Regions from separate parts of the Paenibacillus sp. MABNR03 genome, predicted to be linked through region 3. Evidence: riboswitches for the same ligand, from Rfam matches in the RefSeq annotation. Region 3 holds a riboswitch; each other region holds the start of a gene.

Region 1 (3,281 bases), on a different contig from region 3:
TGAGATCACCAGACTTCTTGCCAGTCGTGCATACTTCGCCCACCAGACAACCGCAAGAGCGATAACCGTATTAAATAATCCTGGTCCCAGCATCCCTACCACCGCTATGGCGAAGATTAATCCCGGAAAGGCCATCAGCGTATCGGACAACCGCATCAGAATCGTGTCGATCAGACCACGAGCGAAACCCGCAATCACACCAATCGCCACGCCGAGTACAAATACAATACCGATCATCATGAATGTAAGCAGAAGCGAAGTGCGCGCCCCGTATAGGAGACGGGATAACACGCAGCGACCAAGCTGATCGGTTCCAAGCGGGTATTCGGCGCTGGCTGGCTGCAGCACCTTGGCAAAGTTCGTTGCCAGTGGATCATGCGGGGCAAGCAGCGGCGCAACCATCGCGAGAATAACCCAGAGGATGGTCAATGAGAACAGGAACCCAAACCAGCGGTGCTGTGTCCAAACAAGCCTGAATTTTCTCATCTATATATCCACGTCCAGTCGAATCCTTGGGTCATGCAGGTGTGTCCACAGATCAACGATCAGATTCAGCAATACGTAGATCGTCGCCATCCAGATGACGTAACCCTGAATCAGGGGATAGTCCCTTGTAAATATGGCATCGACCGCCATCTGCCCTACCCCGGGCCACACAAATAAACTTTCAACAATGGCTGCCCCTCCGAGCAGTGCGCCTGTGGACATACCCATGAGCGTAACGATGGGCAGCAATATATTAGGTAAAATATGATGCATCATGATCACTCTCTCCTTCACACCCCTGGCTCTTGCCCCCGTTACATAGCTCTGGGACATCTCTTCCAGAATCACCGTACGGATCTGCCTGACATACTGGGCGACCAGAGGCAAAGCCAGTGTGCATGCCGGCAGAATCAAGCTGTTCCATCCCGAACTTCCCATGACGGGCAGCAGCTTAAACTGTACGCCAAACACCAACATGAGCAGCATCCCCAGCCAGAAGCTGGGCATGGACAATCCGGCAAATGAAAACAGGCGAATGACGTAATCCAGCACTTTGTTTCTGTAGACTGCAGACATGATACCCAGCGGAAATGAAATGAGAATGACCAGAAGCAGGGCACTTCCTGTTAGCCGAAGTGTAGCCGGAAGCCTGGACAACAGGATGTCGAGAACGGGTCTGTCGTATTTGTAGGACATTCCGAAATCCCCGGTAAACACATGTCCTAACCAGGTTCCATAGCGGATCCAAAACGGTTGGTCCAACCCAAGCTGAACGCGTACCTGCTGAACCAATTCGTCAGACGGAGTGACCCCCGTGGACATGAGCATGAGCCTTGCCGGGTCCCCCGGAGACAGGTAGGTCAGCAGAAACGTCAAAAACGTAATGCCGAATAACACGGCTGCCAGTTGAATGAATCTTTTAACAATGTATCTACTCACATGTCTGACGCCCTCTCCCCAATCTCCATCAATACACAGTGACTTGTCCTTGCATATCAAAAAAGACGTCTCTCTCCGTATTACCGGAAAAGGACGTCTTAAATAAACAGATTTTCAGAAAAATCATGCTCTCTAAACACCTTCCTATCTCCCGTAGGGTACTACTGTGTTGTTAAACTAGGCAGGTCTCCTGGCTCCAGAATCCTCGTCATTGCAGCACCTTCCCGGCCTAAACCAGTGGCATAACGCTGCCTGACTCCTCTGTTACAGTGGCGGGACCGCGCCGGTATTACACCGGTCTTCCCTATTAAGCTTCTACCCGAGGGTAAAGCACCTAGTTCCACATATTCAATTGAATTGCATTCTGTACCAGTATAGCTGGCTCACGGATAATGATCAAAACTTTTTATTCAAATTTGAAACAGCTCTGCAGGCTAACCTCGTTCTCTTGATCCCTTGGGGGACACTCCTGTCACTCGCTTGAACATCTTGGAAAATAACAGCGGATCCGTGTAGCCCACCGAATGGGCAACCTCGCTTACGGATAACGTTGAACTTTGCAGCAGCTCTGCCGCACGATTCATCCGGTATTCGAGAAAGAATGCCTGCAGCGACTTCCCGTACTTCTCCTTAAAAAGACCGGACAGATATGTACGATCCAAACGCACGGACTGCGCAATATCAAGGATCGAAGTCTTTTGGCTGTACCTGTTCTCCATGAACTGGACGGCTTGCCTGATGTATTCATCCTTGGTGGACAGGGGACGCCGCGTCTTCTCTTCTTCAGGTGAGGAGGATATCAGTTCGGCAATTAACCGGTATAACAGACTCTGGCTAAATACATCTCCGCCATTGCGTGATGAGGCCTGAGTCATGTCTGCATACAAACCATCTATTACCTTAGGATCTCTGGCATCAAATACAGGATGTGCCGGACTCAGTTTTGCCCGCTGCATGAATGTCTTGGCATGGACGCCCTTAAACCCGAACCAGGAGTACGTCCATGGCTCCTTCGCATCGGCCTCATAATGGATAATGGTATCCGGGAGAATGACGAAGCCCTGACCCTGGGTCAGCCGGTATTCCTTATCCTCCATATGAACCGTTCCCCATCCCTCATGAATGTAATGAACCACATAGGAATCTCGCACCCCTGGACCCCAATAATGAGAAGGATCGCAGGCTTGCCAGCCGAAAAACAACAGCACCAGCTCCATCTGCGTCCAGTCCATGGGCAGCACATTAAACTCAATCGGTGTCATCCTTCCACTCCTTCCCTTCACCCGTATCCTTTTTTCTCATTTTAAATTATAACAGGTGAACCAGGGAAATATCAGCTGAAAGCGATACTAAAAATGGGATTATGCCATGTTTGAGAGAGGTTGAACCATAGTTATACATACCGAATCGGCCTATAGTTGGGGTACACCATTATTCAGGGAGGCTGGACTTGAGATGAACAAAATTACGTTTCTCGGTGCGGGCAGCACCGTTTTTGTCAAAAATGTATTGGGTGATGTCATGATGACCGAAGCACTGCAGGATTTTGAATTGGCCTTGTATGATATCGATGCCGAGCGGTTGAATGATTCGGAGCGACTGCTGACCAGTATGGGTCGTTCTCTCGGAAGCCGTTGTGCTGTAAAAAAATATACGGACCGCAAAGAAGCGCTGCGCGGTGCCAAATATGTCATTAACGCGATTCAAGTGGGCGGATATGATCCGTGCACGATCACGGACTTTGAAATTCCGAAAAAATACGGACTGCGTCAGACGATTGCCGATACACTCGGCATTGGCGGAATCTTCCGCAATTTGCGTACCATTCCAGTCATGCTCGATTTTGCCCGGGACAT
Region 2 (3,281 bases), on a different contig from region 3:
GCAGCTGAAGTGGTACTGATTGCCACCACCATTGCGTCCAAAGGACTGAAAGATGCAGGCATGGAAGTGTATCGTCATCTGAGTCAAAAGGATTGGCCTGCGGCGAGACGTTCACTCGGCATGATCGTAGGGCGTGATACAGCTCATCTGGATGAACCGGAGGTGGTGCGGGGAACGGTGGAGACGGTAGCGGAAAATATTGTGGATGCCATCGTTTCTCCGCTATTCTATGCCCTGATTGGCGGTGCTCCGCTGGCGATGGCTTATCGGGCCGTGAATACGCTGGATTCCATGGTCGGCTATAAAAATGAAAAATATATGCATCTCGGCTGGGCATCCGCGCGTCTGGATGACTGGGCGAACTGGATTCCCGCACGGATTACCGCCTTGCTGCTGATAACGGGAGCATGGTTCATGAGGCTGGATGCAAAAGGCGCAGCACGCATGGTACGCCGGGATGCCAGATTGCACCCGAGCCCAAACAGCGGATTTCCGGAGTCGGCGGTTGCGGGAGCTCTGGGCATCAGGCTTGGCGGACACAACGTTTACCATGGCGTGGCTTCTTTTCGAGCCTATATGGGCGAGCAGACCCGGCTGATGGAAGCAGAGGATATCGTGCGCACCACACGTTTGATGTTTTGGTCGGCGGGGGCCTTTGTGCTGTTATGCTGGCTGACAGCACTCGTAATCTGGGCAGCAGGAGGCGCACAGTGGTGGAATTAGACTGTGAACAGCATGGAACTGAAATACGGGATATTGTGTTTATCCGTCATGGTACAACGTCTTGGAATGTTGAAAAAAGATATCTCGGACATACCGATATCGGTCTTCTGCCGGATGCAGAGCGGGAACTGGCTTCGCTTCGCGAGTCGATCAGCGCGATCACTTGGGATGCGCTGTATTGCAGTGATCTGCTGCGCTGCCGTCAGACCATGCAACGAATCGCGCCTGTGCAAGCAGGACAAGCACAGCTTGATCCGCGTCTGCGTGAGATTGATTTTGGGCAATGGGAAGGGCTGACTTACGATCAGCTCAAGGACAACCCGCACTACCGGGATTGGATTGATGCACCGCAGGATGTGACGCCACCGGGCGGCGAGCCTTGGCAGGCTTTTACTGCGAGGATTGACTCCTTTCTGACGGATTGCCTGTTGTCCGCTTCGCCAGAGGTATATTCCGGAGAAAATATGGTTCCGGCGATAGCCGTGGTTACCCATGGCGGCGTAATTCGTTATGCGGTATCACGTCTCATACCGGAACTGGGATTCTGGGACACACAGGTTATTCCGGGGCAAGCGATTAAGGTTCGGCTGGAAAAAAGCAAAAACAGCTGGGTATCAAGCAGGGTGTCTTTTCCATGAATCGGGTTGTAAGGATGTGCAATATAACCTATAATCACAACAGAAGTGTGACTTCAGCATGGATACATCTTTGGTTATGCACATAAGTGCTAACGGATGCGATATGCTCACTTGAATGGTTACAATATCAGCGACCACGGGTCCCGTGTGCATGTATCAAATGTCATCGATTTTTATGAGCGATGAACGGCACAACGGGTGAAATAGGGAAGCCGGTGTGAATCCGGCACGGTCCCGCCACTGTAAATCAGGACGAGTAGTCCTGTAAGTCAGGTTACCTGCCCTGGACGTACAAACCGGTGTTCCTTCGAGGAAAGGACAGCGTTTCGGGCAGTTCTATGCGCATGTACAGTGGTTACGCTGAAGATGTGCAGATCGCCATATGCGAGACGTCATCCCTGATCCTGGCGTAAGGATCGGGGATTTTTTTGTTCATATAGGATGAACCGAAATATTCACACGTAACGAAGAGTGCAGAACCAATCTGGAGAAGCGTAGCGCTCGCCTTTATCCCCGGATTTTCACGTTAATAAGAGAGAATCAAAAAAAATCTGGGGATAACAGCGATCGGAAGATGGTACTGCAATCGTAGTGGCCTAGTGTGGTTTTCTAGGGTCATTTTATTTAGGAACACAAATTCAGGGGAAACGGTCAGGATCACTACTTAAGAGAGAACATAGAGAAGGGGAGAATGAACAACATGAATATCAAAAATTGGAAAAACGTAGCGTCACTGCTGAGTGCAGCGGCACTCGCACTGGCTTTGGCCGGATGTGGCAACGCAACAACTAACGAGGGCACAGGTGCTTCACAGCAGCCGGCACAGGAGCAATCCCAAGGCCAGGAGCAGACGGATCTCAAAACACAATATCCACTGACGGTAACCGATGCGACGGGTGAATCCTTTACGTTTGAGCAAGCGCCAGCCAAAATCGTATCCGTATCCCCGGCAGAAACCGAAACGCTGTTCGCACTCGGGCTGGACGAGCAGATTGTAGGGGTATCCGACTATGATGATTATCCTGAAGCCGCAACAACCAAAGCGAAAATGGGCGGCGTCTCGAAGCCAAACGAAGAGTCTATCATTGCTGCTGAAGCAGACATCGTATTTACAGGTATCTCAATGAGCGAAGATGCCGTGAAAAAGCTGCGTGAACTGGGTATCACCATTTTTAAAACCGATCCCAAATCGGTAGACGATGTAATGAACAACATCGAAACGTTTGGCAAAATCACGGATCATCAGGAGCAGGCACAGGAGCTCATCACCAAGATGAAACAGGATGTGGCGGACGTAACTGAAGCGGTGAAGGCTGTTAAGCCGGAAGAGAAGAAAAATGTTTACGTTGAATTCTCCCCAGGTTGGACGGTAGGTAAAGGTGAGTTCATGGACGAACTGATCACTGTTGCCGGTGGGATCAACGTTGCTTCCGACCTGGAAGGTTGGAATGAAATTAACGAAGAGAACATTATTGCTTCCAATCCGGATGTGATTTTGTACGCGAACGATGTCATTGATGAAAACTCCAAAACATTGGATCAAATCATCAAAGAGCGCAGCGGCTGGGATCAAATTACAGCTGTGAAAGACGACGCAGTCATTGGCCTGGATGCCAACCTGCTGAGCCGTCCGGGACCACGCGTAACGGAAGGTTTGAAAGCTGTAGCCAAAGCGATCTATCCTGATCTGTTCCAATGAGTAAAAAGCTGGCAGTGTACGGAACAGCCGGAATTCTGCTGCTTGTGCTGACCGTGCTGATCTGTACGGGCATCGGTTCGGTGGCTCTGCCTGTCCGTGACATTGCAGGCATTCTGCTTCATCACATGCCATGGATCGGAGACTGGATCACGCCCGACTGGAGTACGTCAGCCGAGCAGATTATATGGAAGGTTCGTTTCCCGCGCGTGCTGCTTGCCGTG
Region 3 (3,281 bases):
ACATGACTACTAGTCACCACATACCGGGTTTACTTCCACGGTGACGGGAGCATCTACGTGACGGAAACCCTGAATTACCCCAACACGTTTGAAAAATTTGTGGAATCGCTCGTTCGGATGTCCCTTTTCCTTGTACTCCGCCACGATCCGTTCCACAATCTCGCCGATCTGATCGCCTGGAATGCCCTCAGCTACAGGCTGGGCAGGGTGAGCATTTCGTCCAAACTTTTTGCCGCCAAGGAAGAGATCGTACCCGCCTTTGCGGTAGACAATTCCGATGTCCTCCAGCACGGCACCGTAACACGCCATGCCGCAGCCATTCAGGGCCACACTGGTTTCTTTCGGTGCGCTAATCCCGCCAATAATGGCCTGCAAATGATTGGCCATCGGTACAGCATCGTCCTTCTCCATATTGCAGAAGTCGCAAGCCTTCACCTTGATGACATCTCCGATCGGAACCACGATGAAGTTCGCTGCGCGCAGCTCCTCTACCAGTTGATCCGGCTCAAAGGTCGGTACTCGCAAAATAATCTGATGTTCCGGCGTGTACTCCAGCTCGCCTTCTTCACTCGCACACTGCGCGAGCAGCGCCATCTGGGCTGCGGTAAACTTCTTATTGCCGACGCCCGGCGAGACGCCAACCTCGAACAGCGGCGCTTTGCGTCCCGGCTCGGGTGTCGTGCGTACCGCTGCTGCCGTGACCTGCTGCGGCGTCCCGGCTAACGAGCCCGGCGCAGCCGCATCCAGCCATCGACTGGCTGCTCCGCCAGCGAGCTTGCCGCCTGCCGCGAGCCGCGTCAGTGCCTCGGCAGCCAGCTCAGCCGCATCTGCACGCGGCTCCACTGCGGCTGAACGCGGTGCGGGTTCTACCGCCGCGGGCCGCTCGGCGGCAAGCACAGCGGTGCCACTGCTGCGTGCCGGGCTTGCCGCAGGCTGGGCAGCAGGCGCGTCTGCGCGCGGCTGCCCTTGCAAAGCCGTGTCCGCACTGCCTTGCGCAGCGCGAACCGGGCCCGAATCTGCTGCCTTGCCGGAGGCAGCAGAGCGGGCTTCCATGGCGCCGAGCGACCATGGCTCGGCTTCCGTGCGCAGTCGCTCATGCGGTCTGAGCGACTGTTCCGCGGTATTCAGCGTATACTTCCGCTGATACCCGCGCGGTGTGACCATGAGTCCTTCGTACATCATGGTCGAGGAGTTACCAATGATCACGGTCGTCAGCATGCCGATGTCATGATTCAGCATGTCTTCCAGCGTGGTCATCACAACATCCTGACGTTCACGGTAAGCACTTTTTACGAGCCCAACCGGTGTCTGCGAATCACGGTAACGAAGCAGCATCTCCTGTGTCTCGACGATCTGGCGTGTGCGGCGTCCACTACGAGGGTTGTACAGAGCAATGACAAAATCAGCCGCTGCAGCTGCTTCAACTCGCCGAATAATCGTGTCCCATGGCGTGAGGTGGTCACTCAAACTGATCGTACATGCATCATGCATCACGGGTGCACCCAGTAGTGAGGCACAGGATTGAATGGCGGATACGCCCGGAATGACCTCAACGCCAACACCACTCTCCGGCTTCCAGCCCTGCTCCATCAGCACTTCATACACAAGTCCGGCCATACCGTACACTCCGGCATCACCACTGGAGATTACAGCCACAATTTTACCCATCTCCGCCTGTCTGACTGCTTCCTGCGCCCGGCTGACCTCTTCGGTCATGCCTGTCCGTACAATCTCCTGACCGTCCAGGAGCGGCCTGATCAGATCAACGTAAGTGTTATAACCGATGATGACCTCGCTCTCCCGCAGTGCTTCCAATGCCCTTGTGGTGATATGCTCCATCGCACCCGGGCCAAATCCGATAATCAGCAGCTTCCCTTGACCTTGCATTGCTTCTCCTCCTCCGTATCCTCAGTCCCGTGTCTTAGCACGTCAAAATCTTCTATATGATCACTTCACCAGTCCGCAGTTAGGCTTGATGGCATAATCCACTCTCCTCATTCAGACTGATTGTAAACATTGAAGAGGGAGGCTTGGCCAAATTTCCCTGTGCGGCATGTTCAATTACTTCCGGTTCCATAACCTTCTTCTTAAAAAAAACAAAAAAATCCCATCCTTATAACGGATGGGATACGCATGTACGTACACTCAAGAAGACAGTCCACGGCCCTTGCAGAGGAGGGTCCTGTGGCTGCATGGCCGAAAAAGGCCTGCCAGGCGAACCGATTGTTCGCCCGTTTCCTGATTCTTCGTACACCACTCCTTTCCGCGAAGGGTTCGGTGACACAATGCAAGGTAGGTCTCCTGGCTCTGGATCATCAGCTTCCTTTTCTGTCTTCCCCGAATATACGAGTGACTTGGATGAAAAGGGCTTCCCCATTACAGTGGCGGGACCGCTCGGGATTTGCACCCGATTCCCTGTTACCTCTTGCTTCACGCAAGAGCACCTTGCTTGTTTTCATGAATAATAGTGGTTTCATCATAACACCGCTCAGGAAAAAATGTCCATGCTTATGATACTTATCCATTCTTCTATTTTCAGACTAAAAAGAAAAAGTTCTGATCCATAACGGATCAGAACTTTAATTAAGTTATCCATATAAGCAGCCCTCATAAGATCCTACCTGATGCTTTAAAGGGCGTATGTCCGGTTCTGCTTCTCAGGATTTATCTGCATGGGTCGCAGCAATAAATCGTCCCAGTTCAACGATGAGCGCTCCCATCTTTTCTTCCTCCGGAACAACAAGTGCCTCAATGCCTTCTTCACGCATGGCATTAGCCGTCACCTTGCCTACAGAAGCCGGAATCACACCTTCACGAAAAGCCTGCTGCAACTGATCAAGCTTGCCCTGGGAAGCTGCATATGCTGTCAAAAAACGTACCTGGGGACCACTCGTAAATGTGACGGCATCCACCTCATGCTGTACAATCTCATTCAAAAGCAATTCCAGTTCGTCCTCTTCCGGCGGCACATGGCGATAAGGTAAAACCTGTCTTACGTTCGCACCCTGTTCTTCCAGCCAGTCGACCAGCTTCGGCGCAGTCTCCCCGTGAAGTTGAAGCATGACTTTTTTGCCTGCGAGGTCATGTGGTGCAAATTCGCGGATCAGCCCGTCCGTACTGCCATCATCATCCCGGACCAGTGGAGAGAGCTTGCGCTTGCGAAGTGCATTGACCGTTTTGTATCCTCTTGCCGCAATGGAAGCTTCGGACAGAACATCGAGCAGTTGTCCGGCGATGTCCATATCTTCAGCCATTTCAAAAATGGCATCCAGCCCCATTCC

Evidence for each region. A riboswitch is a leader RNA that binds a small molecule or an ion and turns the genes downstream of it on or off. The one in region 3 is predicted to bind cobalamin.
Region 1: linked by a shared signal. The riboswitch ahead of nikB (nickel ABC transporter permease) and the one ahead of cobJ (precorrin-3B C(17)-methyltransferase) in region 3 are both predicted to bind cobalamin.
Region 2: linked by a shared signal. The riboswitch ahead of AAIH57_RS12000 (ABC transporter substrate-binding protein) and the one ahead of cobJ (precorrin-3B C(17)-methyltransferase) in region 3 are both predicted to bind cobalamin.

Annotation. Positions count from the first base shown of each region.
Region 1 is NZ_JBCIYR010000008.1:29,852-33,132, forward strand. It holds gene nikC (nickel transporter permease) at 1-486, opposite strand, end outside; gene nikB (nickel ABC transporter permease) at 487-1,425, opposite strand; cobalamin riboswitch at 1,589-1,778, opposite strand; gene AAIH57_RS26460 (AraC family ligand binding domain-containing protein) at 1,860-2,687, opposite strand; gene AAIH57_RS26465 (alpha-glucosidase/alpha-galactosidase) at 2,881-3,281, shown strand, end outside.
Region 2 is NZ_JBCIYR010000002.1:749,075-752,355, forward strand. It holds gene cbiB (adenosylcobinamide-phosphate synthase CbiB) at 1-723, shown strand, start outside; gene AAIH57_RS11995 (histidine phosphatase family protein) at 714-1,361, shown strand; cobalamin riboswitch at 1,531-1,661, shown strand; gene AAIH57_RS12000 (ABC transporter substrate-binding protein) at 2,062-3,060, shown strand; gene AAIH57_RS12005 (FecCD family ABC transporter permease) at 3,057-3,281, shown strand, end outside.
Region 3 is NZ_JBCIYR010000004.1:445,789-449,069, reverse strand. It holds gene cobJ (precorrin-3B C(17)-methyltransferase) at 10-1,887, opposite strand; cobalamin riboswitch at 2,275-2,463, opposite strand; gene AAIH57_RS21750 (uroporphyrinogen-III synthase) at 2,658-3,281, opposite strand, start outside.